3 regions of the Cereibacter sp. Soil_C_27 genome follow, and region 2 is predicted to be linked to each of the others. Evidence: riboswitches for the same ligand, from Rfam matches in the RefSeq annotation. Region 2 holds a riboswitch; each other region holds the start of a gene.
What was found. A riboswitch is a leader RNA that binds a small molecule or an ion and turns the genes downstream of it on or off. The one in region 2 is predicted to bind cobalamin.

Region 1: another riboswitch for cobalamin. It lies ahead of AC3A5Z_RS06880 (ABC transporter substrate-binding protein); the one in region 2 lies ahead of bluB (5,6-dimethylbenzimidazole synthase).
Region 3: another riboswitch for cobalamin. It lies ahead of AC3A5Z_RS01860 (energy-coupling factor ABC transporter permease); the one in region 2 lies ahead of bluB (5,6-dimethylbenzimidazole synthase).

Annotation. Positions count from the first base shown of each region.
Region 1 is NZ_JBDGJD010000001.1:1,395,531-1,398,794, forward strand. It holds gene AC3A5Z_RS06875 (FecCD family ABC transporter permease) at 1-1,047, opposite strand, end outside; gene AC3A5Z_RS06880 (ABC transporter substrate-binding protein) at 1,047-2,057, opposite strand; cobalamin riboswitch at 2,192-2,387, opposite strand; gene AC3A5Z_RS06885 (SLAC1 anion channel family protein) at 2,518-3,264, shown strand, end outside.
Region 2 is NZ_JBDGJD010000003.1:275,992-279,255, reverse strand. It holds gene AC3A5Z_RS13340 (UDP-2,3-diacylglucosamine diphosphatase) at 1-217, opposite strand, end outside; gene AC3A5Z_RS13335 (DUF6522 family protein) at 383-637, shown strand; gene bluB (5,6-dimethylbenzimidazole synthase) at 663-1,361, opposite strand; cobalamin riboswitch at 1,404-1,583, opposite strand; gene AC3A5Z_RS13325 (cobalamin B12-binding domain-containing protein) at 1,627-2,445, opposite strand; gene AC3A5Z_RS13320 (hypothetical protein) at 2,558-2,701, opposite strand; gene AC3A5Z_RS13315 (response regulator) at 2,829-3,200, opposite strand; gene AC3A5Z_RS13310 (sensor histidine kinase) at 3,202-3,264, opposite strand, start outside.
Region 3 is NZ_JBDGJD010000001.1:375,202-378,465, forward strand. It holds gene AC3A5Z_RS01850 (cobyrinic acid a,c-diamide synthase CobB) at 1-842, shown strand, start outside; gene cobA (uroporphyrinogen-III C-methyltransferase) at 839-1,567, shown strand; cobalamin riboswitch at 1,588-1,809, shown strand; gene AC3A5Z_RS01860 (energy-coupling factor ABC transporter permease) at 1,843-2,520, shown strand; gene cobF (precorrin-6A synthase (deacetylating)) at 2,569-3,264, shown strand, end outside.

The DNA.
Region 1 (3,264 bases), on a different contig from region 2:
CTTCCGGCCGCGGATCAGGATGACGGCGAATCCCGGCGCGCCGACGAGCGCGGTCACCACGCCGATGGGCAGCACCTGATTGGGCACGATCACCCGCGAGACCACATCGGCCAGCACCAGAAACACCGCACCGATCAGGGCCGAGGCAGGGACCAGCCGGGCGTGGCGCACGCCGACGAGAAAGCGCGCGGCATGCGGGATCACCAGACCGACGAAGCCGATGGCGCCAACGATGCTGACCATGGTGGCGGTGATCATCGTCACCACCGCGATCAGCAGCGCCTGGGTGCGGCGGATCGGGATGCCCATGGTGAGCGCGGATTCGGCGCCGAAGGTGAAGGCGTCGAGGGCGCGGGTCTGCACGAGGCAGAGCAGCACGCCCGCGACCGAGACCGGCACCGCCAGCCAGACATCGGGCCAGCGCACGCCGCTCATGTTGCCCATCATCCAGAAGGTGACGCCGCGCACCTGCTCGGCACTGGCTGACTGGGCGATGACGAAGGAGGTGAGGGCGTTGAAGAGCTGGGTTCCGGCGATGCCCGACAGGATGATGAGCCCGGCCTGCGGCAGCCCGGTGCTGCCGCCCGCCGCCCGCGCCAGCAGCACGACCAGCGTGAAGGCCAGAAGCCCGCCCGCGAAGGCCCCGACCGAGAGCGGCAGGGTGCCCGCGCCGATGCCAAGCACGAGGATCAGCACCGCTCCGGTGGAGGCGCCTGCCGAGATGCCGAGGATATAGGGATCGGCCAGCGCGTTGCGCAGCAGCGCCTGCAGCACCACGCCCGAGACGGCGAGCCCCGCGCCGCAGGCGGCGGCAACGATGGCGCGCGTCAGGCGGTAGTTCCAGACGATGCCCTCCTGGATCGGCGGCAGCGGATAGTCGCTGCCGAAGAGCCGGTTGGCCAGCGTCTGCCAGATGACGGCGGGCGGGATGATGGTCTCGCCCACCGAGATGCCGAGGGTCAGCGCCACCATGAGCGCCGCCAGCCCCAGCGCACCGCGCGACAGGCTCCGCGATCCGAGCCGCACCGACCCTGTCGCGGCGGAGATCACTTGGCCGGGCCCTCGGCCGCGATGGCCTCCACCACCGTCTCGATGCCCGAGGGAATGCGGATGCCGGCGTGGATCTGGTGCGCGTCGATGACGATCACCCGGTTCTCGCGCACCGCCCGCATCCGGCTGGTCACCGGATCGGTCGAGAGGTGGTCGAGCTTCACCTCGTAATCGTCGGCGGCAAAGCGGCGGCGGTCCATCCGGGCCACGATGATGTAGTCGGGATCGGCGCTGGCGATGGTCTCCCAGCCGACCGCGGGCCATTCCTCGTTCGAGTCGACCACGTTGCGCAGGCCGAGCGTCTTGAGGAGGAAGCCCGCGATGCCGTTCTGCCCGGCCACGAAGGGGTCGAGCGCCAGATCGGGGCTGGAGAACCAGACCACGGCGGTCTTGCCCTCGATGCCGAGAGCCTTGGCCTTCTCCGCCGCCGCGTCGACCCGGGCGCGCAGCTCGGCCTCGAGATCGGCGCCGCGCGGCTCCACGTCGAAGATCTGCGCCAGTTCGCGCACCGCGCGATACATCAGCTCGATCGAGAATTCCTGCGTCCGCGCCCCGTCGCCGCCCACCATGTTGTCCTTGCCGACGCAATCGGCGGGCATGGCATAGACCTCGGTCCCCAGCTCGTTGAACTGGGCGCGGGTGCCGACGGCGCCCTGCGGGCCGACGTGGAATTCGAATTGCGTGGTGACGAGTTCCGGCTCCTTGGCCATCACGGCCTCGAAGCCGGGATGGTTGTCGGCCAGCCGCTCCACCTTGGCATTGGCCTCGGCGAAGGCGGGCTGGACCTCGTTGAACCAGACCGAGGTGCCCTGCACCTTGTCGGCAAGGCCCAGGGCATAGAGCATTTCGGTGGTGGACTGGCCGATGGTCACGACGCGCTGCGGGGCCGCGTCGAAGACGAGGGTCTGGCCGCAATTGTCGATCGACAGCGGATAGGTCGTGGCCTGTGCCGCGCCGCCCGCGAGGCAGAACAGGGCAACGGCGCCCGGAAGTCGGCTGAGGGTCATGGATTGGGTCTCCGATGAGGGGAAGATCGCTCACCGGACGGGGGCGCCTCCACAGGAGAGCGCGGGTCGGCCAAGGGCAGGCCGCAAAGCCAGACACAGGTCATACGCATCCTTCTCCGGACACCCCGCCCGGCGTTACGTTTCTGCTGTCGGCAGGTCTCCTGACTGGCGGATCGACGCTTTGCCCGGCCTTCCCGGGGCGTGGGCCCCAGTGGCGAAAATCGAGCGTAGCTAACCGCCTACAGTTGCGGGGGCAGTTCCGGTTCACGGCCGAGGCCGTGGCGGATTCCCTGTTAGTTCCATGTGGAAACCGACAGATCTTGCCTAGCCTCACCGATTGGTGAGGTCAAGCGCCGCGCGCGGTAGGCCCTGTGTGACGAGGTCACGGTGCGGCGGCGCGGGCCGCGCTAGGAGGGACGGGCGGCGCCGATCTGCCGCTGTCTTTGCCGGGGTTTCCGCCATGCACAGTTCCTCCGCCTCCCTCCCATCCGCCGCCCCCGCCGGGGATGCCCGTCTCGCGCATTACCCGGTCACCTTCTTTGCCATCGGCATGGGGATGATGGGCCTGACCCTCGCGCTTCATGCGGCCGAGACCGCCTTCGGGCGGGAGCCCGAGGTGTCGCGCGCGGCGCTCGGGGGGGCGCTGGGGCTTCTGGGGCTGGTGGCGCTCGGCTATCTGGCCAAGGCGCTGCGCCATCCGGCGGCGGTGGCGGCGGAGTGGCATCATCCGGTGCGAATCGCCTTCTTCCCGGCGATCTCGATCTCCATGCTGCTTTTGTCGGTGGCGCTGCTCGGCGAGCGGCCCGAGGCGGCGCGGGTGGTCTGGATGGCCGGCACGGCGCTGCAGGGGCTTCTGGCGCTGGCGGTGATCGCGGCATGGATCGGACATCGCAGCTTCCAGCAGGGCCAGCTGACCCCCGCCTGGTTCATCCCGGCGGTGGGCAATGTGATCGTACCGCTGGCGGGCGTGCCGCTGGGCCATCCCGAGATTTCGTGGCTGTTCTTCTCGGGCGGGCTGGTGTTCTGGATCGTGCTGCTGACGCTGGTCATCAACCGGCTGATGTTCCACGACCCGCTGCCGGGCAAGATGGTGCCGACGCTGATGATCCTCGTCGCCCCGCCTGCCGTCTCCTTCGTCGCCTGGCTGCGGCTGACGGGTGAGGTGGGCGCCTTCGGGCATATCCTGCTGAGCATCGCCTATGTCTTC
Region 2 (3,264 bases):
ACAGCAGGGCGAGGATCTCGTCATGCACCTCGGTCCAGTGAGGGAAGGGCGGGTGCCAGAGGTCGAGCACATCGCCGACGAGATAGATCTCGGCGGCGGTGTTGTGCTCGAGGAAGTCGAGGATGCGCTCCGGACGGCAGCCCCGCGCGCCCAGATGCAGGTCCGACAGGAACAGGCTGCGGTGACGGTGCGGTTGGCGCGGGACAGGTTGCGGCATGAAGCGCTCCTCGATGGCATCGCCCGACGCGGGGCGTCTTGCTGCGCTATGCCAAAGCAAGGCCACGATTTTATGACTGCGGCCTGCGACAGGCCGCCCGGCCTTGTGCCCGGGCGCTTTCCCGCGCAGGCTGACGGGCTCGGGCGAGGCAGGAGAGGCGGGGCGATGCGGCTGGAAGTGGTGGCGGGCCGGGTGACGGTGGAGGCCGAGGATCTGGCGCCGCTTCTGGGGCTGGCTGCGGCGGATGTGCCGCGGCTGATGCGCGAGGGCCGGATCACCGGGCTGGTGGAAGAGGGGCGCGACGCCGATGCGGGCCGGACCCGGGTGACGTTCCGCTACAAGGCGATCCGGTTGCGCTTCACGCTGGATGCCTCGGGCGCCATCCTGTCGCGGAGCCGGGTGGAGGGGGCGGCGCGCTGAGCCGCCCCGTCGAGCTTGTCCGCGCTCAGTCGCCCTGCCAGCCGTCCTCCATCACCAGATCCTCGAGCGGCAGGCGCTGGCGCCAGCCCTTCAGCGCCAGCTCTGGCGCGGCGTAGAACTGGTCGACATGGCCGATGCAGAGATAGGCCACGATCTTGATCCGCTCGGGCAGGCCCAGCACGGCGCGCAGGTCGGTCTCGTGATAGATGCTGACCCAGCCGACCCCCAGCCCCTCGGCCCGGGCGGCGAGCCAGAGGTTCTGCACGGCGCAGACGCTGGAATAGAGGTCCATCTCGGGGTTGTGGGTGCGGCCCAGCACCACCGGGCCGCAGCGGTCGCGGTCGCAGGTGACGCAGATGTTGAGCGGCGCCTTGAGGATACCCTGCAGCTTGAGCGCCCGGTAGGTGGCCTGCTTCTCGTCGGGAAAGAGCTGGGCCGCCTCGTCATTGGCACGCTGGAAGGCCGCATGCACCTCGGCGCGGCGGGCGGGATCGCGGATCAGGATGAAGTTCCACGGCTGCATGAAGCCGACGGAGGGCGCCAGATGCGCCGCCTGCAGCACCCGGTGCAGCCGCGCGGGGTCGATCGGGTCGGGCAGGAATTCGTCGCGCACATCTCGCCGCTCGGCGATGATGTCGTAGAGCGCCTGCCGTTCGGCGTCGCTGAAGGCGCGGGCGGGCTGGGGGCGCACCTCGGTGCAGGCAGGGGGCGGGGTATCCGGCATGATCCAGACCTCCTTCATGGACGATCCGCCGCAGTCCACGCGGCAGAACCTCGTTGCCGGGCCGGTCTTCTGGCTTCGGATCGTCTGCCCCGCGCGCCTTCGCGGAAAGATCCAGTGGCCTTCTGCCCGGGGCATCACCGTTACAGCGGCGGGCCCACGCCGGAGTCGCACCGGCTTCCCGATTCTCCGCCTCGCGGCGGCACCCGGCAGGGATGGGAAACCAGATGCCGGGCGGGCGCGCAAGCCCGCTCTGGTCGCGAACGCCTCAGCGCGGCGGTGAAAGCAGCGCCTCCATCCCGTTGAGCGCGGTCGTCATGTCGTTGGCCATCGCCTCGGGATGCAGATGGGCGACCATGCCCGCGGCATCGGTGACGATCTGGCCGCAGACCATGACCCGCGCCTCGGGACAGGCGATGCGGATCGCCACGAGCAGCCTGCCCAGCGGCAGGAGGCTGCGCGGACCGCTGGCGGAAAGGCCGAAGACACGCCGGCCGCTGGCGCAGAAGCGCTCGATCAGCGCTTCGTGCGGCAGGCCGAGCAGCAGGTCGACCTCCCAGCCCTCGCGGCGGAAGAGGTCGGCGGCCATGGTGACGCCGAGCGTGTGGGTCTCGCCGGGCACGGCGGCGAAGACGGCGGCCTTGTCGGTGACGGGGAGCGGGGCGGCCAGCACATGCCGCAGCCCGCGCATGATGGCGTAGATCCGGCTGGAGGCGATGGTGACCTGCGCCGAGGGCACCCGGTCCTCGTCCCACCACTGCCCCAGCCGCCGTGCCGCCGAGGCGAGGTAGGCGAGGTAGATCACGTCAATTCCGGCGCCCTCGCGGCGGATGGTCTCGATGAACCGCGCCCCGGCATCGGCATCGGGCGAGATGAGCGCGGTGCAGAGCGCGTCGATTTCTTCCGCGGTCGGATGGGCGACATCATGGGCGGGCAGGTCGCGCGCGCGGCTGGCAAGGCGGCTGACGACCTCCTGTGCGAGCGAGAGGACGGCATCGGCGGGCAGGGCGGACTTGAAGGCGGCGAGGCCGAGATGCGAGCGCTCGAAGAGAGGGCGGTCGAACGGCCCGTGATGTCCCGGAGTCATGCCACGCTCTCCCCCCGGGATCCCCGCCTTCCGCATCCTCGCGCCCCGGCTCAAGCCTCGGCCAGAAATGCAGAGTCTGTCAATCATGGTTTGGGCCCCCGGAACGGTGAGCTCAGCCCTTGATGGCGGCGACGCGGCGGCCGCGCATCACCCGCGCGCCGTCGCGGATGGTGACGAGCCCGGTCAGGGGGTCTTCGGCGATGACGATGCCATGGGCCGAGATATAGGCGGAAATCTGGATGGTCGCATGTTGCATGATCTGGCTCCTCGCTGCGGATGACCGGCACCGGAGGGTGCGGCAGGCAGGGAGGACGATGCGGGCAGGAGGGCCGGGCCGCCTTGACCCAGATCAGTCAAAGCTGCGACCAAAAGTCATCAATACCTCAGTCGATCAGCGCCATCCGCTGCAGCACGCGCAGCAGCCCGGCCTCGGTGACGGGCTTGGCGATGAAGGAGGCGCCGCGCGCGAGGCACTCGGGGTCGGGGGCGTGGCGGCCCGAGATCACGAGGATCTTGCAGGCGGGCCAGCGCTCGGCCACCACGGCGGCTAGGCCGAGCCCGCTCATCGAGCCGGGCATGTCGATGTCGGTCAGCAGCGCCGAGATCTCGCTGCGCCGCTCCAGCACCAGCAGCGCCTGATCGGCATTGCTGGCCTGCAGCACGATGAAGCCCAGATCGGACAGCTGGTCGGCCAGATCGAGCCGGATCAGCCCATCGTCCTCCACCAGCAGCAGCGTCGTCTCGGCTCCGCGCACCTCAATGCTCCTTCTGGAAGGTGGCGAGATCGCCGGTGATGTGGCAGCGCAGGCCGTGGGGCCG
Region 3 (3,264 bases), on a different contig from region 2:
ACGAGGCGCTGGTGTGCGCCGGCATGGCCGGGGCCGGGATCACCGTCTTCGGCGCGCTGCCCCGGCTGGCGAGCATCGCCCTGCCGGAACGGCATCTGGGGCTGGTGCAGGCGGGCGAGCATCCGGCGCTGGAGCGGCTGATGACCGAGGCCGCCGCGTTGATGGCGGAGCGGGTCGATCTCGACGCGCTGCTGCGGGCGGCGGCGGGCGGGCAGCGCGAGGCTGCGCCGGAAGCGGCGATGCCGCCGCCGGGCCAGCGGATCGCGCTGGCGCAGGATGCGGCCTTCAGCTTCGCCTATCCGCATCTGGTGCAGGGCTGGCGCGCGGCGGGGGCCGAGATCCTGCCCTTCTCGCCCTTGGCCGACGAGGCCCCCGACGACAGCGCCGATGTCTGCTGGCTGCCTGGCGGCTACCCCGAGCTGAACGCGGGCCGTCTGGCGGCGGCGAGCGGCTTTCGCACGGGGATCAGGCGCTTTGCCGAAACGCGGCCGGTGCATGGCGAATGCGGCGGCTACATGGTGATGGGCGAGACGCTGGTCGATGCCGAGGGCGTGGCCCATCCGATGACCGGGCTCTTGGGGCTCGTGACCTCCTTCCAGAAGCGCAAGATGCATCTTGGCTACCGGCTGGCCGAGCTTGCCGCACCGATCCCGGGACAGGGCGCGCGGCTCCGGGGCCACGAGTTCCACTATTCCACCATCCTCGAGCAGCCCGACGCCCCGCTGGCCCGCGTCAGCGATGCGGCGGGGCAGGCGGTGCCCGAGACCGGCTCGCTCAGGCGGCAGGCGGGCGGCGGGCTGTCCACCGGAACCTTTTTTCATCTGATCGCAGAGGCGACATGACCGGCTTCGTATCCTTCGTTTCCTCCGGTCCCGGCGACCCCGAACTGCTGACGCTGAAGGCGGTGTCGCGCCTGCAAACCGCCGATGCGGTGCTGTTCGACGATCTCTCCTCCGGCCCGATCCTCGCTCATGCGCGCGAGGGGGCCGATCTGGTGGGGGTCGGCAAGCGGGCCGGGCGGGCTTCGCCGAAGCAGGATCACGTCAGCCGTCTGCTGGTCGATTACGCCCTGACCGGGGCGCGGGTGGTGCGGCTGAAATCCGGCGATGCGGGCATCTTCGGCCGGCTGGAGGAGGAGATCACCGCGCTCGAAGCCGCAGGCATCGGCTATGAGATCATCCCCGGCGTGCCCTCGGCCTGCGCCGCCGCCGCCTTCGCGGGCATCCCGCTGACCCGCCGCCTGACCGCGCGGCGGGTGCAGTTCGTCACCGGCGCCGATGTGACGGGCGAATTGCCGCGGCTGAACATGCAGGCGCTGGCCGACCCCGAGGCGACCACCGTCGTCTTCATGGGCAAGCGCACGTTCCCGGCCCTGGCCGCGTCGTTGATCGCCGCGGGCCTGCCGCCCGATACCCCGGCTTTGCTGGCGGAATCCGTCAGCCACGCCGATCAGACCCTTACCCGCAGCACCATCGCCGCCCTCGCCGCCCAGCTGGCCGGCGGCAGCGGCAGCTCGCCCGCGCTGATCCTCTACGGCCCCTTGGCCGGGGAGTCCGATCATGCTTGACGCAGCGGCAAGGATGGTGTCGGAGTTCAGCTCTGCATGGTGTTCCGTCAGGTGCAAAGCACCGGAACTCAATCGGGAATGGGGAGGGGCGGACCAATTTGCGGCGCCCCGGACCCAGCCGCCCCCGCGACTGTCAGCGGCGAGCGGGTCTTCACCTCTGGTCACTGGGCGACAAGCCCGGGAAGGCCGAAGACCCGCCCAGACCCGCCAGCCAGGATACCGGCCCTGCAGGCAACCGAAACCGCCGTCGGGTGTGACGGCCTGGAGTCACTGACATGCATATCGAAGAGGGCGTCGTCACCGGCGCCAAGATCCTCCTGAGCTACGGCACCGCCGCGGCGGCCGGAGGCTATGCCCTGAAACTCGCCTGGGAGGCCGCGCGCGAAAAGGGGTTGGCCTCGCTCGCTGCCCGCTCCGTGCTGGCCACCGGCCTCGTCTTCTCGTTCTTCGAGATCCTGCCGCATTACCCGGTCGGCGTCTCCGAGGTTCACCTGATCCTCGGCTCGACCCTGTTCCTGATCCTCGGAGCCGCCCCCGCCGCCATCGGACTGGCATTGGGCCTGCTGGTCCAAGGCCTGTTCTTCGCGCCCTTCGACCTGCCGCAATACGGCATGAACGTGACCACGCTCCTGGTGCCGCTGTTCGGCCTGACCGCCCTCGCGCACAAGGTCATCCCGCGCGAGACGGCCTATGTCGATCTTGGCTACCTGCAGGTCCTGTCGCTGTCGGTCGCCTATCAGGGCGGCGTGGTGGCCTGGGTCGGGTTCTGGGCGCTCTACGGCCACGGCTTCGAGGCGGGCAACCTTGCCGCCATCGGCAGCTTCGGCGCGGCCTACATGCTCGTCGTGCTGATCGAGCCCCTGGTCGATCTCGCGGTGCTGGGCGCGGCCAAGGGCGCGCGCGGTCTGGCGAAATCCGGCCTCTTCACCCACCGGCTGCACCACGCGGCCTGACCCTTCGCGCGGCTCCCGCAGGGGGGCCGCGCCACATTGGACGACAGAATGATCCAGCTCTCCCTCATCGGCATCGGCACCGGCAACCCCGAGCATCTGACGCTGCAGGCGATCCGCGCGCTCAATGCCGCCGATCTGGTGCTGATCCCGCGCAAGGGGGCCGACAAGGCCGATCTCGCCGGGCTGCGTCGCACCATCTGCGCCGAGGTGCTGACCAACCCCGCCACGCATTTGGCGGAGTTCGACCTGCCGGTGCGGGCCGAGACCGGCGATTATCGCGGCCGGGTGGACGACTGGCACGACGCCATCGCCGCCTGCTGGGAGACCGCGATCCGCGACGGGCTGGGCACGGCGGGCCGGGTGGCGCTGCTGATCTGGGGCGATCCCTCGCTCTACGACAGCAGCCTGCGCATCGCCGCGCGGGTGGACCGCAGTCTGCCGCTCGAAGTGTCGGTTGTGCCGGGCATCACCTCGATGCAGGCGCTGGCCGCCGCCCATGCCATCGCCCTGAACGAGATCGGCGCGCCCTTCCTCGTGACGACGGGTCGGCAGATCCGCGACCACGGCTGGCCTGCCGGCGTCGACACGCTGGTGGTGATGCTGGACGGCGGCTGCGCCTTCCGGACGCTCGACCCGGCCGGGGTGACGATCTGGTGGGGCGCCTATGTCGGCATGGCCGAGGAGGTCGTGCTCTCGGGGCCGCTGGCCGAGGCCGGGCCGCGGATCCTTGCCCTGCGGGAGCGC